DNA from 3 places in the Pseudomonas tensinigenes genome. Region 3 is predicted to be linked to each of the others. Evidence: predicted binding sites of a transcription regulator. Region 3 holds the regulator's gene; each other region holds the start of a gene.

Region 1 (10,159 bases), 3.2 Mb from region 3:
CGATCGAGTGGGACGAGGCGTTTGCGCTGGTGGCCGATAAACTGGCGGCGATTCAGGAGCGTCATGGCCAGAACGCTGTGGCGGTCTATCAAGGCAACCCGAGCGTGCACAACTACGGGCTGATGACCCACAGCAATTATTTCCTTGGATTGCTGAAGACGCGCAATCGCTTCTCGGCGACTTCGGTCGATCAGTTGCCGCATCACCTGAGCAGTTATCTGATGTACGGCCATGGTTTGCTGCTGCCGATTCCGGACATCGATCACACCGACTTCATGCTGATCCTCGGCGGTAATCCGCTGGCCTCCAACGGCAGCATCATGACCGTGCCAGATGTTGAGAAACGTTTAAAGGCAATCCAGGCGCGCGGCGGTAAAGTCGTTGTGGTCGATCCACGGCGCAGCGAGACGGCGGCCATGGCTGACCAGCACCTGTTCGTGCGTCCCGGTGGCGATGCGGCGCTGTTGTTTGGCATGCTCAACACGTTGTTCAGTGAAGGCCTGACCCGCGACAGTCATCTGCCGGTCGATGGTCTGGATGAAGTGCGCGCGGCAGTTGCATCGTTTACCGCTGAAACCATGAGTCCGTTGTGCGCCGTGCCTGCCGAGCAGATCCGCCAGCTGGCGCGTGACTTCGCTGCTGCGCCGAGTGCGGTGTGTTATGGGCGCATGGGCGTCTCGACCCAGGCCTTTGGCACGTTGTGCCATTGGGTGGTGCAGTTGATCAATCTGGTCACCGGCAACCTCGACCGGGTTGGCGGCGCGCTGTGCACCGAACCTGCGGTAGATCTGGTGGCGTCGACCTCGGGCGGGCATTTCAACAAATGGCAGAGCCGTGTCTCGGGACGTCCTGAATACGGCGGCGAGTTGCCGGTCTCGGCGCTTGCCGAAGAGATGCTCACCGAAGGCGAGGGCCAGATCCGTGCGCTGATCACCGTCGCCGGTAATCCGGTGCTGTCGACGCCGAATGGGCGGCAACTGGAGCAGGCGCTGGACGGTCTGGAGTTCATGGTCAGCATCGACTTGTATATCAACGAAACCACGCGCTACGCCGATCTGATCCTGCCGTCGACCTCGGCGCTGGAAAATGACCACTACGACACCACGTTCAATCTGTTCGCGGTGCGTAACGTCACCCGCTTCAATCGCGCGATCCTCGCCAAGCCCGAGGGCGCTTTGCATGATTGGGAGATCTTCGTGGGCCTGGCCAAGGCGTTTGCCGAGAAGACCGGCAAGGAGCTGAAACCGACCATGCCGCCGGCGAAGATGATCGACATGGGCCTTCGCATGGGCATGTACGGTGACGCGTCTGAGCAAAAGCTGTCTTTAGCGACGCTGTTTGATCATCCGCACGGTATTGATCTGGGGGCGTTGAAAGCTAATCTGGCGCCGCGCCTGAAAACGCCTGATCAGCATGTACAGGCCGCTCCGCCGGAGATCCTTGCTGACCTCGCGCGTTTCGCCGCATTGCAAGCACCGGCCGCCGATGAGCTGTTGATGATTGGCCGCCGTCATGTGCGCAGCAACAACTCCTGGATGCACAACTATCACCGATTGGTGAAGGGCAAGCCGCGTCACCAGTTGTTGATGCACCCGGATGACCTTGCCAGTCGTGGTCTCAACGATGGTCAATTGGTGCGCGTCAGTTCGCGGGTCGGGCAAATCGAAGTCGAAGTACTCGGCAGCCTCGACATGATGAAAGGCGTTGTCAGCCTGCCGCACGGTTGGGGCCATGCGCGCCCGGGCGTGCAAATGGCGATTGCCAGCGGTCAGCCGGGGTCAAGTGCCAATGACCTGACCGATGAATGCCAGCTCGACGAGCTATCCGGCAACGCCGCGCTCAATGGTGTGCCGGTGACGGTGGCGGCGGCTTGATCTAGTCTGTCGGGGAGACCGAGCATGGCGCTCGGGATTCCGTTACAATGCGCCACCGTGCCGACCCATGAGTCGGAAAGTTCAGCCGAGGTGCTCCATGGATATCATCGAAACGATTAAAGAGCAGATTGCCAACAACACCATTCTGCTTTACATGAAAGGCTCGCCGAATGCCCCACAGTGTGGCTTCTCCGCGAAAGCTGCGCAGGCTGTCATGGCGTGTGGCGAAAAGTTTGCGTACGTGGACATCCTGCAGAACCCGGAAATCCGCGCCAACCTGCCGAAGTACGCCAACTGGCCGACTTTCCCACAACTGTGGGTTGGCGGTGAATTGGTCGGCGGTAGCGACATCATGACCGAGATGGCTGCAGACGGTTCGCTGCAAACCACCATCAAGTCGGCTGTTGAAGCGGCAGCGGCGAACAAGTCCGAAGCCTGATCAGCTTTTGTGGGAGCGAGCCTGCTCGCGAATGCTTTCTGCCGCTGACGACGTTGTCGGCTGACATGACGCTATCGCCAGCAGGCTGGCTCCCACAGGGATTGCGGTATTGACCGCAATCCGGGCAATAAAAAGCCCCGCGCCTCGAAAGAGGGCGGGGCTTTTTAGTGTCTCGAGTTTAGCGGGCGCTAACTTACTCTTCGCCCATCTGCGATTGCAGATAGTTCTCAAGACCGACTTTATCGATCAGGCCCAGTTGGGTTTCCAGCCAGTCGATATGTTCTTCTTCGGATTCGAGAATGTCTTCAAGCAGTTCACGGCTACCGAAGTCACCGACGGTCTCGCAATGCGCGATCGCGGTCTTCAGGTCAGCGTGGCCGGTCTTCTCGATACGCAGGTCGCACTCCAGCATTTCCTTGGTGTGCTCGCCGATGTGCAGCTTGCCCAAGTCCTGCACGTTTGGCAGGCCTTCGAGGAACAGGATGCGCTTGATCAGCTTGTCCGCGTGTTTCATCTCGTCGATGGATTCTTTGTATTCGTGTTTGCCGAGCTTGTTCAGACCCCAATCTTCGTACATGCGCGCATGCAGGAAGTACTGATTGATCGCGACCAGCTCATTGGCAAGGATCTTGTTGAGATGCTGGATGACTGTAATGTCGCCTTTCATGATCGGAGTCCTGCCCTGTAATAGCTGTATATAAGGCGGAGTTTGAGCTTCGTACTTATAAGTGTCAAACCTAAGTTATTGAATAATATATGAAAATTAATCGGAATAAGAATGTTTGTGTTCCGCGTCTGGAGCCTAAGCAATTGATTTACAGGCATAAAAAAACCGGACATAAGTCCGGTTCTTTGAAATGGGGTGTTATTACGCGGCAGTAAATTCTACCGGATAGGGGATCGCGGCCTGAGCGGTTTGCAGCTTGGTCAGGGTTTCGCGGACCACTTCCTTGGCGAGGCAGGCACATTTGCCGCATTGGCTGGCGACGCCGGTGGCCTGGCGAACTTCTTTATAGCTGCAGCAACCTTCATAGATCGCTTCGCGGATCTGTCCGTCGGTGACGCCAGTGCAGAGACAAACATACATAAGTGAGAACCGTCGCTGGTTGTGACTCAATTGCGATGGATCTTAATGTTAACGAGAATGATTGTCAAAGTGCTTTCGGAAGGCTTCAGCTGATTAACAGCCATGACTGACGAACGGTATTTACTGGCGATTTGCCTGGCCCCGTAAATGCAGCGCCGTTCTGCGCCTGCTTTAAAAAACCGTTAAGGACAGGCCAAATTCGCAGTGTATGATGGTCGGCCCTTGCGAAGGGGGTTCGTGTCACAGGGCTGTCGTCTGAGGATGGCAGGCTGGCGCGGACCCTGAACTTCAAGTTTTTACACCAGGAGATATCAATGAGCGTACTCGTAGGCAAACAAGCCCCTGACTTCACCGTCCCGGCCGTACTCGGCAATGGCGAGATCGTTGACAGCTTCACCCTGTCCTCGGCCATCAAAGGCAAATACGGCCTGGTGTTCTTCTACCCACTGGACTTCACCTTCGTCTGCCCGTCCGAGCTGATCGCTCTGGACAACCGCATGGCCGACTTCAAGGCACGCAACGTTGAAGTGATCGCTGTGTCGATCGACTCGCACTTCACTCACAACGCATGGCGCAACACTCCAGTGAACAATGGCGGCATCGGCCAGGTGAAATACACCATGGCTGCCGACATGAAGCACGACATCGCCAAGGCTTACGACGTTGAATCCGAAGGCGGCGTGGCTTTCCGTGGCGCGTTCCTGATCGACGACAAAGGCGTTGTCCGTTCGCAGATCATCAACGACCTGCCGCTGGGCCGTAACATGGAAGAGCTGATTCGTCTGGTCGACGCTCTGCAATTCCACGAAGAGCACGGCGAAGTCTGCCCTGCCAACTGGAAAAAAGGCGACAAAGGCATGAACGCTTCGCCAGAAGGCGTTGCTGCATACCTGACCGAGAACGCTGCTGCCCTGTAAGGCGCAACGTCGAGGTACAAAAAAACCGGCCCAAGTGGCCGGTTTTTTTATGCGCGGGATTTACCCGACGACCATCAATCAGTCTTCGAAGTCTTCCCAGCCGCCCATCTGTTTCCAGCGGTTGACGATGCCGCAGAACAGCTCTGCGGTTTTCTCGGTGTCGTAACGCGCCGAGTGCGCCTCACGGCCGTCGAAATCGATGTCGGCAGCCTGGCAGGCTTTAGCCAGCACGGTTTGACCGTAGGCCAGACCCGCCAGCGTCGCGGTGTCGAAGCTGGAGAACGGGTGGAACGGGTTGCGCTTCATGTCCAGTCGCGCAACTGCGGCGTTGAGGAAGCCGAGGTCGAAGCTGCTGTTGTGACCGACCAGAATCGCGCGCTTGCAGCCATTGGCCTTCAGCGCCTTGCGGATACCTCGGAAAATGTCAGTCAGCGCGGTTTCTTCGCTGACCGCCATGCGCAGTGGATGATCGAGCTTGATCCCGGTGAACTCCAGCGCTGCCGCTTCAACGTTGGCGCCTTCGAACGGCTCAACGCGGAAGAAGTAGGTGTGATCGGGGTAAACAAAGCCCTTTTCATCCATGGCGATGGTGGTCGCAGCAATCTCCAGCAACGCATCGGTGGCCGAGTTGAAACCACCGGTTTCTACGTCGACGACTACCGGCAGATAGCCGCGAAAGCGTGCTGCCATCGGGTGACGGGAACCGCCACCACCACTTTGACCGTCCAGTTCGTCGTCGAAATGGTCTTCACTCACGCGTGTTCCTCCAGCAGGCGCCAGCGCAGTTTTTCACCGGCGCGCAGCGGGATAACGGTCAGCTCGCCAAACGGCAGGCTGGTCGGGGCAGTCCATTCTTCACGAACCAGGGTGATGCGATCGGTGTTCGCCGGCAGGCCGTAGAAACGCGGGCCGTTGAGGCTGGCGAAGGCTTCGAGTTTGTCCAGCGCGTTACGCTGTTCGAAGGCTTCGGCGTACATCTCGATGGCGGCGTACGCGGTGTAGCAGCCGGCGCAACCGCAAGCGGCTTCCTTGGCGTGCTGGGCGTGCGGCGCCGAATCGGTGCCGAGGAAGAACTTCGCGCTGCCACTGGTAGCGGCGTCGAGCAGGGCTTCCTGGTGCGTATTGCGCTTGAGGATCGGCAGGCAATAGAAGTGCGGCCGAATCCCGCCAACCAGCATGTGATTGCGGTTGTAGAGCAGGTGATGCGCGGTGATGGTCGCGGCAACGTTGGCCGAAGCTTCGTTGACGAACTGCACGGCGTCGCCGGTGGTGATGTGTTCGAACACCACTTTCAGCGTCGGGAAGCGCTCGACGACACGACGCATGTGCTCATCGATGAAAATCTTTTCGCGGTCGAACACGTCGACGTCGCCACGGGTGACTTCACCGTGGATCAACAGCGGCATGCCGACTTCGGCCATGGCTTCGATTGCCGGCAGAATCTTGTCGATGCTGGTCACGCCGGAATCGGAGTTGGTGGTCGCGCCGGCCGGGTACAGCTTGGCGGCGTAGACAAAACCACTGGCCTTGGCTTCACGAATTTCTTCGGGCTGGGTGCGGTCGGTGAGGTACAGCACCATCAGCGGCTCAAAGCGACTGCCGGCCGGGCGGGCAGCGAGAATCCGCTGGCGATAGCCGTCGGCTTCAGCGGCGTTGCGCACCGGGGGTACCAGGTTGGGCATGATGATGGCGCGACCAAAAGTGCGCGCAACATCGGCAACGGTATTGGTCAACACGGCACCATCGCGAAGATGAATGTGCCAGTCGTCGGGACGCAGCAGGGTCAGGCGGTCGGACATGAGGGGCTTCCAGGCGGGTCAAACTGAGGCGAATGCTACCGGAAAAGACTCTTGCAGGCACTCGCTATCAAGTTTTGCGGGAACCTTCCGATATCCCGTAGGTATGCCGTAAACATAGTGTGAATCGGTCTTTGTGTTTCAGAAGCCAATGGAGCCTCCCGTGCGCCAGCGTTATTTAGCCTTGCTCAGTGTGTTTGCCAGCCTTCCGGCCATGGCGCTCACGTACCAGACCCGTCTGGAGAACATTGAGTGGACGGTCGCCGGCGACAAGTTCGAATGTCGTCTGACCCAACCGATCACCGATTTCGGCTCGGGTGAGTTCGTGCGCAAGGCCGGCGAACAGGCGATCTTCCGTCTGAATGCCTACAACGCCATGCTTGGCGGTGGTTCGGCGACGTTGCTGGCGGCGGCGGCACCGTGGCAGCCGGGTCGTGGTGACATCAATCTGGGCAACGTCCGGCTCGGCAGTGGCAACGTGCTGTTCAGCAGTTCGCAATCCCAGGCCGGTGGTCTGATCAGCGGTCTGCTGGACGGTCGCAGCCCGGTTGTACGTCGCGCGTCTGGCGATGGGCGTGTCTCGGAAGTGCGTTTATTGCCGGTGAAATTCAGCAAGGCGTTTAACGACTATCAGACCTGTGTAGCGAAGTTGCTGCCGCAGAATTTCGACCAGATCAAGCAATCGCAGATCGGCTTCCCCGGCGAGGGTGTTGATCTCGACGTCGCCGCCAAGGCCAAGCTGCAAGTGATGCTCGAATTCATGAAAGCCGATCCGACGGTCAATCACATCGAACTCGATGGCCATTCCGACAACAGCGGTAATCGTCTGACCAACCGCGAACTGTCGCGCCGCCGAGCGCTGGCAGTGGTCGACTTCTTCAAGGCCAATGGCATCGCCGAATCGCAGATCACAGTACGTTTCCACGGTGAACAATACCCATTGGTTCCGAACACCAATGCGGCCAACCGGGCGAAGAACCGTCGGGTTGCGGTGAAGCTTGCACGCGTGGCGCCAACCACCGCTCCAGCGCCTCAGGCGAGCACCCCAGCCAGCACCGCAGCGACTTCCTGACCTGCCGGTCATCGTCGCGCTGTCGACAGATTCTGTCGCTTTGTCGTCTTAAGCTGTCGCGCCTCTGTAAATTATCGCGTTTGAGCGGTAGACTCCTCGGCTTTCCGTAGAACCCCGTGGAGTGATGGCATGGCGGACGTAAACAAGGTCGTTCTGGCGTATTCCGGCGGCCTGGACACTTCGGTGATCCTCAAGTGGCTGCAGGATACTTATAACTGTGAAGTGGTGACCTTCACCGCTGATCTCGGTCAAGGCGAAGAGGTCGAGCCGGCCCGCGCCAAGGCTCAGGCCATGGGCGTCAAAGAAATCTACATCGACGATCTGCGCGAAGAGTTCGTGCGTGATTTCGTGTTCCCGATGTTCCGCGCCAACACCGTTTACGAAGGCGAGTACCTGCTGGGTACTTCCATCGCACGTCCGCTGATCGCCAAACGTCTGATCGAAATCGCCAACGAAACCGGCGCTGACGCCATTTCCCATGGCGCCACCGGCAAGGGCAACGACCAGGTGCGCTTCGAACTGGGTGCCTACGCACTCAAGCCTGGCGTGAAAGTCATTGCGCCATGGCGTGAGTGGGACCTGCTGTCCCGCGAGAAGCTGATGGACTACGCCGAGAAGCACGCGATCCCGATCGAGCGTCACGGCAAGAAGAAGTCCCCGTACTCGATGGACGCCAACCTGCTGCACATCTCCTATGAAGGCGGCGTGCTGGAAGATACCTGGACCGAGCACGAAGAAGACATGTGGAAATGGACCGTCTCCCCGGAGAACGCTCCTGATAAAGCGCAATACCTGGAACTGACCTACCGCAACGGCGACATCGTTGCACTGGACGGCGTCGAGATGACTCCGGCCACCGTGCTGGCGACGCTGAACAAGATCGGTGGTGCTCACGGTATCGGCCGTCTCGACATCGTCGAGAACCGTTACGTCGGCATGAAGTCCCGTGGTTGCTATGAAACCCCGGGCGGCACCATCATGCTGCGCGCTCACCGCGCCATCGAATCGATCACCCTGGACCGCGAAGTCGCTCACCTCAAAGACGAGTTGATGCCGAAATACGCCAGCCTGATCTACACCGGTTACTGGTGGAGCCCAGAGCGTCTGATGCTGCAGCAGATGATCGACGCTTCGCAGGTCAACGTGAACGGCGTTGTGCGCCTGAAGTTGTACAAAGGCAACGTGATCGTCACTGGCCGCAAGTCCGACGATTCGCTGTTCGATTCCAACATCGCGACCTTCGAAGAAGACGGCGGTGCTTACAACCAGGCCGACGCGGCGGGCTTCATCAAGCTCAACGCGCTGCGCATGCGCATTGCTGCCAACAAGGGCCGCAAGCTGTTCTGAGATTTTTCAGGCTGAGGCGCAATGAAAGGGCGGCCTTGTCTTCGAGACAAGGCCGCCCTTTTTTTAAGTTCGTTGTCAGTTTGTTGTCGAGTGATGCCAGTGCCTGGCTGCATGTGCGGCGAGGACAGACTGTTCAATTGCGACCCAGCAGCGTCACCGCTTGTGAGCACAGGTTGTAAACAATGCAAAGTGTTGTGCTCGAACCTTTCTTTGCGTGCTTGATCTGCAGGAGTGCATTTTTAGTCAGTGAAGCATCTGACACATGATTGGAAAGAAACACGATGACCCGGTCGGTATTTTTATCGGAATTTCGGATTTTTTCCAGAATCGTGGCGAACTCTCTCGACGCCTCAATATTGCGTGCATCAACAATATGAAGGTTGCTGATGGATGCGGGTAAGCGAATATTGTGTTGAACGGTAAGGTTTTGATTCGTATCGACGCGTGGCGGAGGGTCGGGGACGTTATGGATTTTGCACGAATCCTTGCACAGTGCAGCCGCGCTCTCGCAGGGCACGATGTGGCTTGATATTTCAAACGTATCGAGTGTGCCTGGTTCCTGCGTTAACGTATTTCGTTTGTTGTCATGATCATTACTGTCCATTGCTTTTAAAAAGCTCTCGTCTTTGCCGAAGTCGGAAGGCGAATAGAGGGAGCGGTAGTTGAAATTAAGCGTTATAAAAAAAAGAAATAACAAGTAAAACGGAAAACTGATCAAGAACCACACGTATACGGCCCGGTCCTCATTATTGAGGAAGGGTAGAGAAATAGCGGCCGAGGCCTCGGAGAGTCCAGCGAATATTGCGATGACTGTCATTGGGTTGTTGATCTTGTTTTTTATCCTTAACATGGTCTTGTTCTTTTGTTTTGGTTTTCTCATTTGATGGCGTCGTTTTGTTTGGTTGTTAGTAAGGTGGTTGATTGGAGTTTGTATTTATAGCAAAAAGTTTTTGTAAGGCCGTAAATATCTTGTTTCAGTGTTTATTAACTAGCGGGACGGGTATTGATCCGGTTCGTACGCTTGTAATGCAGTGACCGTAGGCTCTGGCAGGCTTTTCGGCCTTTGCAGGCGCACGCGGTTACAAATCAGCAACGGACGGGTTGCGCAGTATCTAGAGCGGTATGTCGTCGGATATTTAGGAGGGCAATGATTTTTTGTAGGAATAATCCTCAATCACTGTAGGGGATGTCTTGCGATGCGAGTCCGTGAAAGGCTTGGCATACTAAGGGGCAAGTGACTGGGCTATTGTGCGTGTTCTAAAAACTCGAACAGCGAAACTGGACTTGCCCATGAATAAAGTGCTGATCGTGGATGACCACCCCGTCATTCGTCTCGCGGTACGTATGCTGATGGAACGTCATGGCTACGAAGTCATTGCAGAAACTGATAATGGTGTAGATGCATTACAACTTGCTCGCGAGCAAATGCCGGATATAGTCATTCTGGATATTGGAATACCGAAACTTGATGGGCTTGAGGTTATTGCTCGCCTGACTTCGACAACCATGCCTATTAAAGTGCTGGTGTTGACTTCGCAAGCCCCTGGGCACTTTTCGATGCGCTGCATGCAATCAGGGGCGGCGGGTTATGTCTGTAAACAGCAGGATCTCACCGAGTTGTTGAGTG
Region 2 (10,159 bases), 2.1 Mb from region 3:
GACGATGCGAAGAAAAGGCAAAGGTACCGAGCTTCGAAATCAGACACTCAAATCTGAATCGCGCAAACTTGCACATCAAACAATGTCCATGGACCCAGAAGCCCTGGCAGCTGGAGTTGATACCCTATCACTCAGGATCGATCCGATTACTCCAGTAGCAATCAACGCATTCCACCAGTGGACCGGCCCCGTTGGGTATCCCTGGGACGCTGTTTTGGACTGGAAGACCAAAGATGCAAAAGGGCTGGACTTGGCGTTTTGGTACGAAGAAGAACTGTGCGGACTGTGCTACGCAACGCCGCGAAGAAGCACGATCTGCGTGAAAATCGTTTTACAGGGACACACATGCAAGACGAATACCTTGCGGGGCTGGATCGCGCCGATGGCATTGCTGACAACAGAGTTCTACGCCCGGAAGCTGGGGTGCACGCAAATCGAAGTACAAGAGCCAGACTCAGGCGCCATTCCTTACTATCAAACGCTGGGATTTTATTTTGATACAACCGGTCGCCTTGTCTTTCCATTGGACGACCAATAAGATCGAATCAAGCATCCCGGCACGTGAGGTGTTTATGAAGCAGAAGAAGCAGAAAACCCAACCGGCACGGGTGTCCAAACCGGGTACCGAGGCACTCGGTTTGCCGGACAGAGTTTCAGCCAGTCAGCGACATTTTTTGAAAGTGGCCGCGACCTATGGCAAGGAAATGGAGCCCGACGGTTGGCTCGCCGGTGGTGGAACCTGAGTACCGCAAAAATGACCGCCTAACAGGCGTTTTTTTTATACCTGCAGGTTATTGTCTCCTGCAACATCCGGTGAAAATTCGCTCATAGAACCCACCTACCAACATCCCCTCCCCCGACTACCCTTCAAAAAACCCGCAGGAAGCGGCTCCCCGATTCAGCTCAAGGAACGACCATGTCCCTCTCCATCGTCCACAGTCGCGCCCAGATAGGCGTGGAAGCCCCCGCTGTCACCGTCGAAGTCCATCTGGCCAACGGTCTGCCGTCGCTGACCATGGTCGGCCTGCCCGAGGCGGCGGTGAAGGAGAGCAAGGATCGGGTGCGCAGCGCGATCATCAATTCCGGGCTGCAGTTTCCGGCGCGGCGGATCACTTTGAATCTGGCGCCGGCGGATCTGCCAAAGGATGGCGGGCGGTTTGATCTGGCGATTGCCTTGGGGATTCTGTCGGCGAGTGTGCAAGTGCCGTGTCTGACGCTGGATGATGTGGAATGTCTGGGTGAGTTGGCGTTGTCCGGCGCCGTACGAGCGGTGCGTGGCGTGTTGCCGGCAGCACTTGCGGCGCGCAAGGCGGGTCGTGCGCTGGTGGTGCCGCGGGCGAATGCCGAGGAGGCGTGCCTGGCTTCGGGGTTGAAGGTGTTTGCGGTGGATCATTTGCTGGAGGCGGTGGCGCATTTCAATGGGCATACGCCGGTTGAGCCCTATGTATCAGACGGGTTGATGCATGCCAGCAAGCCTTATCCCGACTTGAATGAAGTGCAGGGGCAAGTGGCGGCGAAACGAGCGCTGCTGATTGCTGCTGCGGGCGCCCATAACTTGCTGTTCAGCGGGCCGCCTGGGACGGGTAAGACATTGTTGGCGAGTCGCCTGCCGGGGCTGTTGCCGCCGCTGGCCGAGAGTGAAGCGCTAGAGGTGGCGGCGATTCAGTCGGTCGCCAGTGGCGCGCCGCTGACCCATTGGCCGCAGCGTCCCTTTCGTCAACCGCACCACTCGGCATCCGGGCCAGCGCTGGTGGGTGGCAGTTCGAAACCGCAACCTGGTGAGATTACCCTCGCCCACCATGGCGTGCTGTTTCTCGATGAGCTGCCGGAGTTTGATCGCAAGGTATTGGAGGTTTTACGCGAGCCTTTGGAGTCAGGACATATCGTCATCGCCCGGGCCAAGGATCGCGTGCGCTTTCCGGCGCGATTCCAGCTTGTGGCAGCAATGAACCCCTGCCCCTGTGGATATCTTGGTGAGCCCAGCGGCAAGTGCTCGTGCACACCGGACATGGTGCAGCGCTATCGCAACAAGCTATCGGGGCCGTTGCTGGATCGGATTGATCTGCACCTGACGGTGGCGCGGGAGGCGACGGCGTTGAATCCGGCAATTAAACCCGGCGAGGACAGCGCCAGCGCCGCAGCACTGGTAGCCGAGGCTCGCGAACGACAGCAAAAGCGTCAAGGCTGCGCCAACGCGTTTCTCGATCTGCCAGGACTGAAAAAACACTGCAAGTTATCCACAGTCGATGAGAAATGGCTGGAATCAGCCTGTGAACGGCTGACGTTATCGCTGCGCTCAGCACACCGGCTACTCAAGGTCGCCCGCACTCTGGCAGACCTTGAGCAAGTCGATGCAATCAAACGCGAACACTTGGCCGAGGCGCTGCAATATCGGCCGGCGACACCTTAATGCTCGGTCAGATCCACCAACGGCGTCTGCCGCACTTCGGTCTCGCGCCCCGCCTGAATCTCGGTCACACGCTTCAAGGCCTTATCCACAGCACCTTTGTCCGCGAGCAGGCTGTAGCTGATCTGGAACTGTTTGTGTTCCTTGGGTGCGATGGTCGGCACCAGATTCAGCGGACGCTGATAGCGGCGGTTGTAAGAAAAACTGGTGCCCGGTTCCAGCCCCGTGACATAGCCCTGCCCTTGGGTGTCAGTGTTTTTCCACAGGGAAAACACCGGCAACTGCTGGGTATTGAAGCCAACAGAAACACCCAGGCTGCCGGCCTTGTTATGCAGAACAGTCAGGGTTTCGCCTTTGGCGTCGGCATAGGGCACGACGTTGTAGACGGTTTCGTCGTAGTCCTTGGTCGGTGCGCGGTAGGTCTGCCAGTCTGGCAAATCACCCTTGGCCTTGTCGTTGAACGGCGACACCTGTTTCACCGGAGCGGCAAATCGTGCGCCTTGCTCGAGGAACGGCGTACTGAAGTTGCTGTGATACAGCGCCTGGTATTCCTTCGGATAGTCGCCGTTGTTGGTCAGCGTATCGTTGAGTGCAAAGCGCACGCTGCCAGGCTCGGTGACCAGTTCCGTGACCACCGAAAAGTCGACTTTCTTGAAGGCTTGCTCTTTCAGCTCGCCGCGCAGACTGATGGCGTACGGTGGCTTTTCGTCGATGTGCAGCATGACGGTACTGGCCGGGATGTTGGCGGCGCGGCCGTGCAGGGTCAGCAGTTCGCCATTGTCCATGCCGGGATGGCCGACCCATTCGTACCCGCAGCGGGTCACCAGCTCGTTGAAACCTTCCAGCCAGCCCAGCCCACCGCGTCCGTTGAGTTCGATGAACGCCGGGTTGACCACGTCCTTGACCGGCGAATCCCACCCCATGCGCACATTGCCGACAGAGGCTTGCAAGACATTCATGCCTCGGGTTGGTACCACCGAGAGTTTCATCGTGCCGTTATCGATATCAACGATGCTGACACCTTCCTGCCGCCCACCGTGCAAGGTACGCAGGCTTACGGAGAAGGGTTTGTCGGTTTTCACACCGAGCTGTTCACTGGTGATGCTCCAGTTTTGTGCGGGCTTGTTGGTATCGAGAAGGACGTAATCCCAAGCCATGGCGTGGGAAGCAGCAGTGAAAGCGCCGAGGGCGACGGCGAGTTTGAGCGGGGTCATGGCAGCAGCCTTTATTGGAGTTGTGCCATTTTTATAGCGCTGCGGAAACGTTTCAGCAAGTGTATTAGATCGACAGATCGCATGTTCTGCCGAAGATCTTCATTGATGCAATCGCGAGCAGGCTCGCTCCCACAGGGGATCCGGGTCTTCACAAAATCTGTGAATCACACCGAACACTGTGGGAGCGAGCTTGCTCGCGAAAGCTATATCAAGGCTGTATCAACGGAAGCGATCAACCTCGGAACGCAAATCCGCCGCCAGTTTCTCCAGCTCTTTAGCCGTAACAGCCAGGTTCGACACAACCTCACGCTGCTCACTGTTGGCCAACGCAATGCTCTGCAAATTACTGCTCAACAACGTCGCGGTGCTGCTCTGCTCCTGAGTCGCCGTGGTAATCGCGGCAAACTGTTGCCCCGCCGAACGGCTCTGCTCATCGATGCGAGCCAGCGCCGAGGCGACATTGGCGTTGCGCGACAAGCCTTCCTGCATCAGCACATTGCCCTGCTCCATGGTGCTGATCGCGTTGCCGGTTTCCTGCTGGATGCTGTGGATCATGCTGGAAATTTCATCGGTGGCCTGACGAGTACGCGAGGCCAGGCTGCGCACTTCATCGGCTACCACGGCAAAGCCGCGACCTTGTTCGCCGGCGCGGGCAGCTTCGATTGCTGCGTTAAGTGCCAGAAGGTTGGTTTGCTCGGCAATCGACGTAATCACACCGACGATGCCGCCAATTTCCTGCGAACGCTGACCGAGGGTGTTGATCACCGTTGCGGTGCTGTTCAGGGCGCCAGCGATTTGCTCCAGCGAGGACGACGCTTCTTCCATCGAGCTGCGGCCAATTTGGGTTTGCTGGGCATTTTCCTGTGCCAGACGCTGGGTTGCGCCCATGTTGTCGGCAATGTTCAGCGAGGTCGCGCTGAACTCTTCCACCGCACCCGCCATGCTAGTGATTTCGCCAGACTGCTGCTCCATGCCTTCGTAAGCACCACCGGACAGACCGGACAGGGCCTGGGCACGGCTGTTGACCTCTTCCGAAGAGCGGCGGATATGCTCGACCATGGTCGACAGCGCCTGGCTCATCTGGTTGAACGCGCGGGACAACTGACCGATTTCGTCATTGCTCGATACGTTCAGACGCACGCTCAGATCGCCAGCACCCAAAGCTTCGGCCTGACGCACCAGGTCACTCAGTGGCGCCAGTTTGCTGCGCAGCAGCCAGACCACCGAACCGACCGCCAACAGCATCGCCAACAGACTGCCGATCGCCAGTTGCGTACCGACGCTCCAGGTCACTGCACGGATTTCGGCTTTCGGCATGCTCGCCACCACCGACCACGGCCCGCCGTCGAAAGGTACGGCAACGCTGTAGAAATCCTCGGATTTGTCAGCCCAGAACTGACCTTTGCCCGGCGTCTTGGCCAGACCAGTGATCACCGGAATCGACTGATCCAGCGCCTGCACACTGGCTGGCGCGACCAGCCATTTGCTCTGCTCGTCGAGCAGCGCCAGCGAGCCGGTCTGACCGATGCGGAAACGCTTGAGGTTGTCGAACTGGGCGTTCTGCGCGTCGGTGTAATCGAAACCGACGAACAGCACCGCAATCACCTTGCCGCTGCCATCGCGCACCGGGGTGTATTGGGTCATGTAGGAGCGCTCGAACAACAAGGCGCGACCGACGTAGCTTTGTCCTGCCATCAGCTTCGCGTAGGCCGGGTGCGCGTGATCAAGCAAGGTGCCGATGGCGCGAGTGCCGTCCTGTTTGGTCAGCGAGGTGCTGACCCGTACGAAGTCTTCGCCGCTGCGCACAAACAACGTGGCGACGCCGGCAGTCATTTGCTTGAACTCGTCGACTTCCTTGAAGTTGTTGTTCAACACTTCGCTGCCCAGGTGCAGGCCCGGGGTCTGGGTGCCGGCGACTGTCACCGGTTCACTCGGGTGAATGCTCAGACCCGCGCTGAAGCGCTTCTCGAACAACCCGCTCAGGCGCTGGGTGCTTTCACGCAGCGTGCCGTGAAAGGTGCTCAGTTGGTCGGCCAGCAGCCGCGCCTCACTGGCCAGATGCTCTTCACGGGTAGCGAGGTTGGCGGAATCCAGCGAACGCAGGGCGAACACCGTACTGCCACTGATGACTATCGCCAGTATCACGGCGAGGGCGAGGCCTAACTGTGAGGCGATCCGAGCGCGAGGTTGAGACATGACAGCTCCTGGCCGAACTTTCCGATCCTCCTTGATCGCAGCTCGGATAATTTTTAATAGTGGGGGTGAATCGTGGATACCGGCACGACGGTTCCACATGCACGTATTCGGCGGTAAAGCGGAATACTTGAGCGAGCAGCAGGGTTATGGCACAAGGCCGCCATTGTGGCGGCTCGAACGTTTCAGCTCAAGCGTGTTACAGCCGGAAGTTCCATGGCGCGGACTTCGCCTTGCAGGAAGTCGCTGAGGCGGCGCAAACGTTCACCTCCCGGACGGGTTTTTGGCCACACCAGGTAATAATTCAGTCCGCTGGCGACGGCCGTCGGCCACGGCAAGCTCAGTCGTCCCTGCGCCACATCTTCGGCGACCATCAACAGGTCGCCCATCGACACACCATAACCGCGCGCCGCGGCGATCATCCCTAACTCGAGGGTATCGAACACCTGTCCGCCCTTGAGCGACACCTGATCGGACAGCCCCATGTGCTCCAGCCAACTGCGCCAGTCACGACGATCCGGGGTCGGGTGGAGTAATTCGGTGGACGCCAGCCGGGCCAAATCCCATGGCTGATCATTCAGCAGGTTTGGCGCACCCACCGGAATCAGTTCTTCGGGAAATAACAGGCTCGCCTCCCAGTCCGGTGGAAAATGCCCGTCACTCAACAGCACAGCGCAATCAAAAGGCTCATCGTTGAAGTCCACCGAATCCACATCCATCCAGGCGCTGGTCAGTTGCACTTCGTTGCCCGGTTGCAAATGGCGGAAGCGACTGAGCCGCGCCAACAGCCAGCGCATGGTCAGGGTTGACGGGGCCTTCATGCGCAAGATGTCGTCCTCGGCGCGCAAGGTATTACAGGCCCGCTCAAGTGCCCCAAACCCTTCGCGGATTCCCGGCAACAGTAACCGCGCCGCTTCGGTCAGCTGCAGATTGCGCCCGCTGCGATGAAACAGCCGACAGGCGAAGTGATCTTCCAGGGTGCGAATATGCCGACTCACTGCACTTTGGGTAATCGACAGTTCCTCGGCAGCCCGGGTGAACGAACTGTGTCGCGCCGCCGCTTCAAATGCGCGCAGGGCATACAAGGGAGGAAGACGACGAGACATGCAGAAAGCTCCTACAGCGGGATGCAGCCGACGTGAAAGAATGTGTTCAAGATGAGTTTTAATCATGCCACCCATCCTTTTTATCCCTTTGTGCAAAGCCTGCCAAGCGCCGAGAATCCTCGATCTCCTGTTCCCTCTGAAAATCGAGTGGTGATGACCATGCAGCATCCTGTGCGTACTGAACTCTGGGCCATTCTGCGGCTGTCGGGGCCGTTGATTGCTTCACAGTTGGCGCACATGTTGATGGTGCTGACCGACACCCTGATGATGGCGCGCATCAGCCCCGAAGCACTGGCCGGCGGCGGTCTGGGCGCGGCGAGCTATTCGTTCGTGTCGATCTTCTGCATCGGCGTGATCGCAGCCGTCGGCACGCTGGTGGCGATCCGCCAAGGCGCAGGCGACATTCTGGGCGCTGCACGCCTGACCCAAGCAGGGTTGTGGCTGGCGTGGCTAATGGCGCTGGGCGCCGGTTTATTGCTGTGGAATCTGAGACCGGTGTTGTTGCTGTTCGGCCAGACCGAAACCAACGTCAACGCTGCCGGGCAATTCCTGATCGCCCTGCCCTTCGCCCTGCCCGGCTACCTGAGCTTCATGGCCCTGCGCGGCTTCACCAGCGCAATTGGCCGGGCGACACCGGTGATGGTCATCAGCCTCGGCGGCACAGTGGCTAACTTTCTGCTCAATTACGCGCTGATTACCGGCATGTTCGGCCTGCCGAAACTGGGGTTGATGGGGATCGGGCTGGTCACAGCGATTGTCGCCAACTGCATGGCGCTGGTGCTGGCTTGGCATATTCGCCGGCATCCAGCCTACGACGCTTATCCGTTGCGCGCGGGCCTGTCGCGGCCCAATCGGCAATATCTGAAGGAACTGTGGCGCCTCGGCCTGCCGATTGGCGGCACCTACGCGGTGGAAGTCGGGCTGTTTGCCTTTGCAGCGCTGTGTATGGGCACCATGGGCAGCACGCAAATGGGCGCGCACCAGATTGCCCTGCAGATCGTTTCGGTAGCGTTCATGGTGCCAGCCGGTATGTCGTATGCGATCACCATGCGTATCGGCCAGCATTACGGCGCCGGTCAGTTGCTGGATGCACGCATGTCGGGCCGGGTCGGCATCGCGTTCGGCGCGGTGGTGATGCTGGCGTTTGCCATGGTGTTCTGGCTGTTGCCGAATCAGTTGGTCGGCTTGTTCCTCGACCATAACGATCCGGCGTTTGCCGAGGTGATCCGCCTCGCGGTGAGCCTGCTGGCCGTGGCGGCGTGGTTTGAGTTGTTCGACGGCACGCAGACGATTGCCATGGGCTGCATTCGTGGGCTCAAGGATGCGAAAACCACGTTCCTCGTCGGGCTCGCCTGCTATTGGCTGATCGGTGCGCCGGCGGCGTGGTGGATGGCGTTCCACCTCAACTGGGGGCCGACGGGCGTCTGGTGGGGATTGGCGTTGGGGTTGGCGTGTGCGGCGGTGAGTTTGACGCTGGCGTTTGAATGGAAGATGAAGCGGATGATTCGGCTGGAGCCTGCGTCATCAAGTCAGTTCACTGTCCCGCAGACCGACTGAGATCCCTTGTAGGAGTGAGCCTGCTCGCGATAGCGGTGTGTCAGACAACTCATCATTTCTGACACACCGCTATCGCGAGCAGGCTCACTCCTACAGGGGTTATGCGTTTAACTGACGATTTCGAGGGCTGGCTGCTGGCTTGAGCCGAAAGTTAGATATTCAACCAGTTCCGCCAACGGCAACGGCCGACTGATCAGATATCCCTGCACCTGATCGCAGCCAAACCCGCGCAACAGCTCCAGTTGCTCCGGCGTCTCAACCCCTTCCGCCACCACTTCCAGATGCAGGTTGTGCGCGAGATTGATCATCGCGTGCACCAGTTTGCGGTTCTCTTCGCGCTGCTCCATGCCACCGACAAAGCTCTTGTCGATTTTCAGCAAGGTGATCGGCAGGCTGTTGAGGTGCACGAACGAGGAAAACCCGGTGCCGAAGTCATCCAGCGAAAAGCGCACGCCGAGGCGACCAAGCGCATCCATGGTCTGCTTGACCAGATCGCTGCGGCGCATCACCGCGGTTTCGGTCAACTCGAATTCCAGCCATTGCGCCTCGACGCCGCGTTCGGCGATCAAGCGGCTCAATGTCGGTAACAACTGACTGTCCTGAAACTGGCGGAACGACAGGTTGATCGCCATGTGCAGCGCCGGCAATCCGCGTTCGCGCAGCGCCTGCATATCGCGCAGGGCCCGGGAAATCACCCAGTAACCCAACGGCACGATCAAACCACTCTGCTCGGCCAGTGGCACGAACTCGCTCGGCGGCAACAGGCCGCGCTCGCTGTGACGCCAACGTACCAACGCTTCGAGGCCGACAATCTGGCCGTCCTGCATGTTCAGACGGGGCTGGTAATGCAGCTCCAGCTCATCGCGGCGCAAAGCCCGGCGCAGCTCGCTTTCCAGATCAGCCATGCTCCGCGCATTGCGGTTGATGCGTTCGTTGAAGATATGAAAGGTGCAGCCCTGCGTACTCTTCGCCTGCTGCATGGCGATGTGCGCGTGCCACATCAACGGATCGGCACCGCCCTGCGCACGGGCATGGGCGATGCCGAGGCTGGAGCCGATCAGCAGGCTTTCGCCATCGACCCAATACGGTTCGGCGAGCGCTTCGGTGATGCGTTCGGCCATCCACTCGGCGCGCTGCGGCGCACGGCGGGTGTCGATCAGCAAAGCGAATTCATCGCTGCCCAGCCGCGCCAGTTGATCACCGGCCTCCAGCTGGCTTTTCAGCCGCGCGACCACTTGCAGGATCAAGCGGTCGCCGGCCTGATGGCCAAGCGCATCGTTGGCATGACGGAAGTTGTCGAGATCGAGATGCCCGAGAGCCAGGCCGCGACCATCGTTTTCCGCGAGGCGCGCGGCGAGCAAGGTCTGAAAACCCTGGCGATTGGCGATGCCGGTCAACGGATCCTGTTCGGCGAGGCGTTGCAGGGTGTTTTCGAGAACGCCGCGTTCGCGCACATGGCGCAGGCAACGGCGCAGCATGCCGGCGTCGAGAGCGTCGAACACCAGCCAGTCGCTGACGCCAACCGGTGCGGTGTCCGGTTCGTGTTCCAGCAGCAAGACCGTCGGCAGGCTGCAACGGCCCGGTGCCGGTTGCAATGCCGGAAGGGTCAACAACACCGCATTGCGGTTGTCTTCGAACAAACTGCTGACCGAGTCCCAGCTCGGCGCGCTGATCAGCACCGC
Region 3 (10,159 bases):
ATTTTCACCGCGCCACGGCCATCGATCATCATTTGCTTGCCACCAGGAGCGAGCAACGCCAGGCCCGGACGCAGGATGTCGCCATCCTCGGCTTCCTTGACGCTGATGCGGCACAGCTTGTCGAGACGCTCGGCAAACGCCTTGGTGAACGCTGCCGGCATGTGCTGGATCAGCACGATCGGCGCCGGAAAGTTCGCTGGCAACTGAGTCAGCACGCGTTGCAGGGCAACCGGGCCGCCCGTCGACGTACCAATGGCAACCAGTTTGTAGGCTTTGCGTTTCGGTGCCGGCGACGAAGCGCTGGCAGCCGGAGCACGGCTTGGAGCAGGTGCATGCACAGGCGCGGGTGCCGGACGTGCCGGTGCGCTGGTGCTGTGGCTGCTGAAGCTGGATGGCGCCGGAGCCGGTGCAGGCGTTGGCGCTGCGGCTGGAGCCGGTGCGCTATAAGCACTGAAACGACGATTACTGCGCGAGATGCTATGCACCTTCTCGCACAGCAATTGCTTGACCTTCTCGGGATTGCGCGAGATGTCTTCGAAATTCTTCGGCAGGAAATCCACCGCGCCGGCGTCCAGCGCATCGAGGGTGACCCGGGCGCCTTCGTGGGTCAGCGAGGAGAACATCAACACCGGGGTCGGGCAGCGCTGCATGATGTGCCGCACTGCCGTGATGCCATCCATCATCGGCATCTCGTAGTCCATGGTGATCACGTCCGGCTTGAGTGCCAGCGCCTGATCGATCGCCTCTTTACCGTTGGTGGCGGTGCCGACCACCTGAATGCTCGGATCCGCTGAAAGAATTTCCGAGACGCGGCGGCGGAAAAAACCCGAATCGTCCACCACCAGGACTTTGACTGCCATAAACACTCCATTAGGTGCAGCGGGACGTTGTCGCCCCGCCGCCCCGGATTCAAATACGCCGTGCGGCGTAACGCTTGAGCATGCTTGGAACATCGAGAATCAGCGCGATGCGGCCGTCACCCGTGATGGTGGCGCCGGACATGCCCGGAGTGCCCTGCAGCATTTTGCCCAATGGCTTGATGACCACTTCTTCCTGACCGACCAGTTGATCGACGACGAAGCCGATCCGCTGGGTGCCCACCGAAAGGATCACCACGTGGCCTTCACGCTGCTCTTCGTGAGCGGCGGAGCTGACCAGCCAGCGCTTGAGGTAGAACAATGGCAGCGCCTTGTCCCGCACGATCACCACTTCCTGACCGTCGACGACGTTGGTGGTCGACAGGTCGAGGTGGAAGATTTCGTTGACGTTGACCAGCGGGAACGCAAACGCCTGATTGCCGAGCATCACCATCAGGGTTGGCATGATCGCGAGGGTCAGCGGCACCTTGATGACGATCTTCGAGCCTTGGCCCTTGGTCGAGTAGATGTTGATCGAACCGTTGAGCTGGGAAATCTTGGTCTTCACCACGTCCATGCCGACGCCACGGCCGGAGACGTCGGATATCTCGGTCTTGGTCGAGAAACCCGGGGCGAAAATCAGGTTGTAGCACTCGGTGTCGCTGAGGCGATCGGCCGCGTCCTTGTCCATCACACCGCGTTTAACCGCGATGGCGCGCAGGACGTTCGGGTCCATGCCTTTGCCGTCATCGGAAATCGACAGCAGGATATGGTCGCCCTCTTGCTCGGCCGCCAGAACAACACGACCACCACGGGCCTTGCCCGACGCTTCGCGTTCTTCCGGCGACTCGATGCCGTGGTCGACGGCGTTGCGCACCAAGTGGACCAGCGGGTCGGCCAGGGCCTCGACAAGGTTTTTGTCGAGGTCGGTTTCTTCACCCACCAGTTCCAGGTTGATCTCTTTCTTGAGCTGACGCGCGAGGTCACGAACCAGGCGCGGGAAGCGCCCGAAGACCTTCTTGATCGGCTGCATCCGCGTCTTCATGACGGCAGTCTGCAAGTCAGCCGTGACCACGTCGAGGTTCGACACGGCCTTTTGCATGGCTTCATCGCCGCTGTTCAGACCCAGGCGCACCAGACGGTTACGCACCAGCACCAGCTCGCCGACCATGTTCATGATTTCGTCGAGACGTGCAGTGTCGACGCGCACGGTGGTTTCGGCTTCGCTTGCCGGTTTTTCCGGTGGCGGTGTTGCCGGCGCACGGGCCGGAGCCGGTGCAGCAGCGGCAGCCGGTTTTGGCGCTTCGGCTTTTGGCTCAGGCTTGGCGGCAGGCTTGGGCGCTGCAGCAGCGGCCGGTGCCTTGGCGGCAGGCGTGGCGACGGTCGAAGCACTGCCAGCAGCGGCGGTGCCGACTTCGGAGAACTTGCCTTTACCGTGCAATTCGTCGAGCAGCGATTCGAACTCGTGATCGCTGATCAGATCGCTGCCGGCAGCGGCGGCCGCTGGAGCAGCCGGCGCCGGTGCCGAAGCAATCGCCGACTCCAGCGCGTCCACGGCAAAGTTGCCCTTGCCATGCAACTGATCGAGCAGGGCTTCGAATTCGTCGTCGGTGATGTCGGAGCTGTCGCCCTTGGCCGGAGCCGCAGGGGCTGCCGCCGCTGGTGCAACCGCGTCCACCGCGAACTGGCCCTTGCCGTGCAACTGATCGAGCAACGACTCGAACTCGGCATCGGTGATTTCATCGCTCGCGGCTTCAGCGGCCGTTTGCGCAGGTGCAGCAGCGGCCGGGGCCTCGGCTTCGGCCTTGACGGCGTTCAGCGAATCCAGCAGCTGTTCGAATTCGTTATCGGTGATGTCGCCCGACGCGTCGCCTTCGACGACCAGTTCTTCGATCATCTCGGCCACTGGCGAAACCGGGGCTGCGTCCGCCGATTGCGGTTCGGCCAGACGCGCCAGGGCGGCCAGCAGTTCCGGGGTGGCCGCGGTGATCGGCGCACGCTCACGAACCTCAGTGAACATGCTGTTCACCGCGTCCAGTGCTTCGAGGACAACGTCCATCAGTTCTGCATCAACGCGACGCTCACCCTTGCGCAGGATGTCGAACACGTTTTCGGCGATGTGACAGCACTCCACCAGCTCATTGAGCTGAAGGAAGCCGGCGCCCCCTTTTACAGTGTGGAAACCGCGAAAAATTGCGTTGAGCAGATCTGCGTCATCCGGGCGGCTTTCCAGCTCGACCAGTTGTTCGGACAGTTGCTCAAGAATCTCGCCGGCCTCAACCAGGAAATCCTGAAGGATCTCTTCATCGGCGCCGAAGCTCATTAATGGGGTGCTCCTACAGGTCTAAAAACCCAAAAAACCTAAAATTCCAAAACTCTAGAACCCGAGGCTGGATAACAAATCGTCCACATCGTCCTGACCGGACACAACGTCTTCTCGTTTATCGGCATGAATCTGCGGACCTTCACCCTGCGAGAGATGTTTTTGTGGATCTTTTTCTGCAAGCATCGCGGCGCGGTCATGTTCGATGCCCGCAAAGCGGTCGACCTGACTGGCCATGAGCACGAGTTTGAGCAAATTGCTTTCGACTTCGGTGACCAGTTGAGTCACACGCTTGATCACCTGACCGGTGAGGTCCTGGTAATCCTGGGCCAGCAGGATGTCGTTGAGATTGCTCGACACCGCACGGTTGTCCGTGCTGCTGCGTGACAGAAAACCGTCGACCCGGCGCGCCAGTTCACGGAACTCTTCAGCCCCGACCTCGCGACGCATGAAGCGACCCCAATCGGCACTCAAGGTCTGCGCTTCATCAGCCAGACTGTTGACCACCGGCGTGGCGCTTTCCACCAGATCCATGGTGCGGTTGGCCGCGGCTTCCGTCAGCTTGACCACATAGCCCAGGCGTTCGGTGGCGTCGGTGATTTGCGACACTTCCTCGGCCTGCGGCATGTTCGGGTCGATCTGGAAGTTGACGATCGCACTGTGCAGTTCACGTGTGAGCTTGCCCACTTCCTGATACAGGCCACGGTCACGGGTCTGATTGAGCTCATGGATCAGTTGCACAGCGTCGCCGAACCTGCCTTTTTCAAGGCTTTCGACCAGTTCGACCGCGTGTTTTTTCAGGGTCGACTCGAAATCGCCCTGTGAAGATTCGTTATGCTCCATAGCTCCCCCGCGCGTTCATCAGCCGATGCGTTCGAAAATCTTCTCGATTTTGTCTTTCAACGCCTGAGCCGTGAAAGGTTTGACTACGTAGCCGTTTACACCGGCCTGAGCGGCCTCGATGATCTGCTCGCGCTTGGCTTCTGCAGTCACCATCAGCACTGGCAGGTGCTTGAGTTTTTCATCGGCACGCACGTGGCGCAGCAGGTCGATACCGGTCATGCCCGGCATGTTCCAGTCCGTTACCAGAAAGTCGATGCTTCCGCTGTTGAGCACTGGAATGGCAGTCACGCCATCGTCAGCCTCGACGGTGTTGGTGAACCCAAGATCACGCAGCAGGTTCTTGATGATCCGCCGCATCGTTGAGAAGTCATCAACGATGAGGATTTTCATGTCTTTGTTCAATTCGACCTCCAAGCAGTCTTAAACGCGCCCAGCACCTGGACGCGCCACTTCAATCAATCGGCGCAGCACTCGAAGACTGTCTGGAGCACAACAGAGCAAGACCGGTGCCGTTCATCACCGCACCAGCCTCGTTCGCAGTGTCCCCACACTGCCTTCAGCGCGCTCGCCACTCCCCCAAACGCCCCCGCAAACGGGCCGCGCACTGGCTGTGTAACTGGCTGACCCGCGATTCACTGACGCCAAGGACTTCACCGATCTCCTTGAGGTTCAGCTCTTCGTCGTAGTACAGCGCCAACACCAGTCGCTCACGCTCCGGCAAATTGGCAATCGCGTCCGCCAGCGCCGCCTGGAAGCGTTCATCTTCCAGATCGCGTGACGGCTCCATATGAGCACTCGCGCCATCCTCGTGCAGCCCTTCGTGTTCGCCGTCCTGCAACAGGTCGTCGAAACTGAACAGGCGACTGCCCAAGGTGTCATTCAAAATCCCGTAGTAATCGTCGAGACTCAATTGGAGTTCGGCCGCAACCTCGTGATCTTTAGCATCACGGCCGGTTTTAGCTTCAATTGAGCGAATTGCGTCGCTGACCATCCGGGTATTGCGGTGAACCGAGCGTGGCGCCCAGTCCCCTTTGCGCACTTCGTCGAGCATCGCGCCGCGGATTCGTATGCCCGCGTACGTTTCGAAACTGGCGCCTTTGCTGGCGTCATATTTGGTCGAGACTTCGAGCAGGCCGATCATCCCGGCCTGGATCAGGTCTTCGACCTGCACACTCGCCGGCAAGCGTGCCAGCAAGTGATAGGCAATGCGTTTGACCAGTGGCGCGTAACGCTCGATCAACTCGTACTGCGCGTCACGTGCTGACTTCTTGTAGTAGTTCATACCGCTTGCTGTCATAGCACGGGCCCTGCCGTTTGCTGCACGAGGCGCTCGACGAAAAACTCAAGGTGGCCACGCGGGTTGGCGGGCAGCGGCCAGGTGTCGACCTTCTGCGCGATCGCCTTGAACGCCAGTGCGCACTTGGAACGCGGAAAGGCTTCGTACACCGCACGCTGCTTCTGCACCGCTTTACGCACGCTTTCGTCGTAAGGCACGGCGCCGACGTATTGTAGAGCGACGTCAAGGAAGCGATCCGTGACCTTGGTCAACTTGGCAAACAGGTTGCGCCCTTCCTGCGGGCTCTGCGCCATGTTGGCGAGGACGCGGAAGCGGTTCATGCCGTAATCGCGGTTGAGCAGTTTGATCAGCGCGTAGGCGTCGGTAATGGACGTCGGCTCGTCGCAGACCACCAGCAACACTTCCTGCGCGGCGCGTACAAAACTGACTACCGAGTCACCAATACCCGCAGCGGTGTCGATCACCAATACGTCGAGATTGTCGCCGATGTCGCTGAACGCCTGAATCAGACCGGCGTGTTGCGCCGGGCTCAGGTGCACCATGCTCTGCGTGCCGGACGCGGCCGGGACGATGCGGATGCCACCGGGGCCTTGCAACAGCACGTCGCGCAACTCGCAACGGCCTTCGATGACGTCGGCCAGCGTGCGTTTAGGGGTCAGCCCCAACAATACGTCAACGTTCGCCAGACCGAGGTCGGCGTCCAGCAGCATGACCCGACGGCCAAGCTCTGCCAGCGCCAGCGACAAGTTCACTGACACGTTAGTCTTGCCGACGCCACCTTTGCCGCCGGTCACCGCGATCACCTGTACGGGATGCATGCTGCCCATGTTATTTCTTTACCTTGTCTTGCATAGACGGAGGCCACATTACTGGCTGCGCGTTCACAACCGGAACAATGCATGGCAGACCATCGATGTAGGTACAAAAACTGTTCATGAATACCTCAGCCTACCTGCTTGGTCGGGCTGTGATAGATATCAGCGAACATGTCAGCCATGGCTTCTTCGCTGGGTTCTTCCTGCATTTGCACGCTGACGGCGCGGCTGACCAGTTGATGACGGCGCGGCAGATGCAAATCATCCGGAATCCGTGGGCCATCGGTCAGGTACGCGACCGGCAATTCATGACTGATCGCCAGGCTCAACACTTCGCCAAGGCTGGCCGTTTCATCCAGTTTAGTCAGGATGCACCCGGCTAGCCCGCAACGCTTGTAACTGTGATAAGCGGCGGTTAGAACCTGTTTCTGGCTGGTGGTTGCCAAGACCAGATAATTTTTTGAACGAATGCCACGTCCGGCCAGACTTTCCAGCTGCATGCGCAGCGCCGGATCACTGGCTTGCAGGCCGGCAGTATCGATCAATACCACGCGTTTGCGCAGCAGTGGATCCAGTGCCTGCACCAGCGATTGGCCCGGATCGACGTGAGTCACCGGCACATTGAGAATGCGGCCCAGCGTCTTCAGTTGTTCCTGAGCGCCGATGCGGAAACTGTCCATGCTCACCAGCGCGACATTCTGCGCGCCGTATTTCAGCACATAACGCGCGGCAAGCTTGGCGAGTGTAGTGGTCTTGCCCATGCCGGCCGGGCCGACCATGGCAATCACACCGCCCTCTTCCAGCGGCTCGACTTCCGGCACGGCAATCATCCGCGCCAGATGCGCAAGCAGCATGCGCCAGGCCTGACGCGGTTCTTCGATATCAGTGATCATCGCCAGCAGATCGCGCGACAACGGGCCGGACAGACCGATACGTTGCAGACGGCGATACAGGTTGGCTTGCGCCGGACGGCTGCCTTGCAGCTGATTCCAGGCCAGAGTGCCGAGCTGAACTTCCATCAGCTCGCGCAGGCTGTTCAATTCAAAACGCATCGAATCCAGTGCGCGCGGATCAACACCGCCGGAGGACTGCGCAGGCGCCGGGGCCGGACGCGCCGGGGCGGCGTAAGTCGGCTCGCTCAGCGGTTCAGCGGCAGTCAGCGGCAGGCCAGCGGTCAACGGCAGGCCGGCGAAGATCTGGCGGTTGCTATTGCCATCGGCTTCGCCACGCAGGCTCAACTCGGCCTGGGCAGTGACGATGCGCGACTGGGTCTTGCGCAGCTCGTCTTCGAGTTCCATGTTCGGAACCCGTGGCGCCAGCGCCGACAATTTGTAATCCAGTGCCGCCGTCAGCTCGACACCGCCGGCAATGCGGCGGTTACCAATGATGGCGGCATCAGCGCCCAGCTCATCACGAACCAGCTTCATGGCCTGACGCATATCGGCGGCAAAGAAACGCTTAACTTGCATAAACCACTACCTCAGCCGTTGGGCCCTACTGTCGCAACGATGGTCACTTGCTTGTTGTCCGGTATTTCCTGGTAGGCCAGCACATGCAATCCAGGGACTGCGAGGCGGCCAAAGCGCGAGAGCATCGCGCGGATCGGGCCAGCGACCAAAAGGATCACCGGCTGACCTTGCATTTCCTGACGCTGCGCCGCTTCGATGAGCGAACGCTGCAGCTTCTCGGCCATGCTTGGCTCCAGCAGAACGCCCTCTTCCGAGCCTTGTCCTGCCTTCTGCAGACTATTGAGCAATATTTGTTCCAACCTTGGTTCCAAGGTGATCACAGGCAGCTCCGACTCAGTGCCTACAATGCTTTGGACGATGGCGCGGGATACGCCGACCCGTACAGCGGCGACCAACGCGGCGGTATCTTGACTCTTCGCGGCGTTGTTGGCGATGGCTTCGGCAATGCTGCGGATATCGCGCACCGGTACGTGTTCAGCCAACAGCGCCTGCAGCACTTTGAGCAACTGCGACAACGTGACCACGCCCGGCACCAGCTCTTCAGCCAGTTTCGGCGAGCTTTTGGCCAGCAATTGCATGAGTTGCTGCACTTCTTCGTGGCCGATCAGCTCACTGGAGTGCTTGTACAGAATCTGGTTCAAGTGCGTGGCGACCACGGTGCTGGCGTCGACCACGGTGTAACCGAGCGATTGTGCCTGGGCCCGCTGGCTGATTTCGATCCACACCGCCTCCAGGCCGAAAGCCGGATCTTTGGCGTTGATACCGTTGAGCGTGCCGTAGACCTGGCCCGGGTTGATCGCCAGCTCGCGATCCGGGTAGATCTCGGCCTCGGCGAGGATCACCCCCATCAGGGTCAGGCGATAGGCGCTGGGCGCCAGATCGAGGTTGTCACGAATATGCACAGTGGGCATCAGGAAGCCCAGATCCTGCGAGAGTTTCTTGCGCACGCCCTTGATCCGCGCCAGCAATTGCCCGCCCTGATTGCGGTCCACCAGCGGGATCAGGCGATAGCCGACTTCCAGGCCGATCATGTCGATCGGCGTCACGTCATCCCAGCCCAGCTCCTTGGTTTCCATGGCACGGGCCGGCGACGGCAGCAGCTCCTGCTGACGCTTGACCTCTTCCAGCGCCACGACCTTGGCCACGTTCTGCTTCTTCCAGAACAGGTACGCGCCACCAGCGGCCAGCGCGGCCATGGTCAGGAACGAGAAGTGCGGCATACCCGGCACCAGGCCCATGACCGCCATCATCCCGGCCGCCACCGCCAGCGCTTTCGGCGAGGCGAACATCTGGCGATTGATCTGCTTGCCCATGTCTTCCGAACCGGAAGCACGGGTCACCATGATCGCCGCGGCTGTAGATAACAACAGTGATGGCAATTGCGCCACTAAACCGTCACCGATGGTCAGCAAGGCGTAAACCTTGCCGGCGTCGGCGAAGCTCATGTTGTGCTGGAAGATACCGACGGCCATACCGCCGATGAGGTTGATGAACAGAATCAGCAGGCCGGCGATGGCGTCACCACGGACGAACTTGCTGGCACCGTCCATCGAACCATAGAACTCGGCCTCTTGGGCGACTTCCTGACGGCGCGCCTTGGCCTGGTTCTGGTCAATCAGACCGGCGTTGAGGTCGGCGTCGATCGCCATTTGTTTGCCGGGCATCGCATCGAGGGTGAAACGCGCGCTCACCTCGGAAATCCGCCCGGCACCCTTGGTCACCACGACGAAGTTGATGATCATCAAAATCGCGAAGACCACGATACCCACCACGTAGTTACCGCCGATCACCACCTCACCGAAGGCCTGAATCACCTTACCGGCAGCGGCGTGGCCGTCCTGACCGTGGAGCATGACCACCCGCGTCGAGGCCACGTTCAACGCCAGCCGCAGCAAGGTCGCGACCAGCAGAATCGTCGGGAACACGGCGAAATCCAGCGGCCGCAGCGCATACACGCAGACCAGCAGGACGACGATCGACAGCGCGATGTTGAAGGTGAAAAACACGTCGAGCAGGAACGGCGGAATCGGCAACATCATCATTGCCAACATGACCAGCAGCAACAACGGCACGCCCAGATTGCCTCGACTGAGGTCGGCAACATTCGAGCGAGCTGTGTTGAATAACTGAGAGCGATCCACCGGTTTTCCCCGTTCCTTTAAAGCAAACTTTTGACGCCCAGAGCGGGCTCACGGCGGGTACTGCAAGAAGCTTTCCAACTTTTGCAGCGAAGTGAAATAGAGGGGATTGAGCGGGGCGAGAAGCGATCTTTTCAGGTAAAGCGGAGTCAGCAGATCTCATCAAGCAACTGCCAACCCCCAGCAATCAAAACGCAAAGGCACGCTCCCACACCTGTAAAACCTGACAAGTCAGACGCGCTCTCAGACGAAAGGTAAACCTGAGAATCTCGTCTAAACGCCGGTCACTGCGCGATCAGAATCTGCTTGGGCAAAATTTCGCCGAACTTGAGTTCTTTGCCATTGAGGTACTGCGTACCGCGCAGCAATTGCTCTCCCTCCACTTCGACGAAATCCTCATCCATGTACATGAAAACC

What was found. Region 3 encodes FliA, which starts transcription of late flagellar genes. Its sites were predicted from a motif close to CTAAAGTTTNNNNNNNNNNNGCCGNTAA; they were not measured.
Region 1: the regulator FliA is predicted to act here: its motif matches at 6,183-6,210, upstream of HU718_RS24390 (flagellar protein MotY).
Region 2: the regulator FliA is predicted to act here: its motif matches at 5,922-5,949, upstream of HU718_RS29560 (methyl-accepting chemotaxis protein).

Annotation. Positions count from the first base shown of each region.
Region 1 covers NZ_CP077089.1:5,495,507-5,505,665, reverse strand. The annotation lists gene HU718_RS24425 (molybdopterin oxidoreductase family protein) at 1-1,874, shown strand, start outside; gene grxD (Grx4 family monothiol glutaredoxin) at 1,972-2,313, shown strand; gene bfr (bacterioferritin) at 2,507-2,980, opposite strand; gene HU718_RS24410 (bacterioferritin-associated ferredoxin) at 3,182-3,400, opposite strand; gene HU718_RS24405 (peroxiredoxin) at 3,715-4,317, shown strand; gene rnt (ribonuclease T) at 4,396-5,073, opposite strand; gene pyrC (dihydroorotase) at 5,070-6,116, opposite strand; gene HU718_RS24390 (flagellar protein MotY) at 6,277-7,185, shown strand; gene HU718_RS24385 (argininosuccinate synthase) at 7,315-8,532, shown strand; gene HU718_RS24380 (hypothetical protein) at 8,666-9,382, opposite strand; gene HU718_RS24375 (response regulator transcription factor) at 9,823-10,159, shown strand, end outside.
Region 2 covers NZ_CP077089.1:6,611,259-6,621,417, forward strand. The annotation lists gene HU718_RS29540 (N-acetyltransferase) at 5-538, shown strand; gene HU718_RS29545 (hypothetical protein) at 573-743, shown strand; gene HU718_RS29550 (YifB family Mg chelatase-like AAA ATPase) at 917-2,410, shown strand; gene HU718_RS29555 (aldose 1-epimerase family protein) at 2,407-3,621, opposite strand; gene HU718_RS29560 (methyl-accepting chemotaxis protein) at 3,841-5,817, opposite strand; gene HU718_RS29565 (LysR substrate-binding domain-containing protein) at 6,000-6,920, opposite strand; gene HU718_RS29570 (NorM family multidrug efflux MATE transporter) at 7,080-8,477, shown strand; gene HU718_RS29575 (putative bifunctional diguanylate cyclase/phosphodiesterase) at 8,585-10,159, opposite strand, start outside.
Region 3 covers NZ_CP077089.1:2,047,885-2,058,043, reverse strand. The annotation lists gene HU718_RS09065 (protein-glutamate methylesterase/protein-glutamine glutaminase) at 1-860, opposite strand, end outside; gene HU718_RS09060 (chemotaxis protein CheA) at 910-3,180, opposite strand; gene HU718_RS09055 (protein phosphatase CheZ) at 3,235-4,023, opposite strand; gene HU718_RS09050 (chemotaxis response regulator CheY) at 4,042-4,413, opposite strand; gene fliA (RNA polymerase sigma factor FliA) at 4,580-5,320, opposite strand; gene fleN (flagellar synthesis regulator FleN) at 5,317-6,147, opposite strand; gene flhF (flagellar biosynthesis GTPase FlhF) at 6,264-7,604, opposite strand; gene flhA (flagellar biosynthesis protein FlhA) at 7,616-9,745, opposite strand; gene HU718_RS09025 (hypothetical protein) at 10,027-10,159, opposite strand, start outside.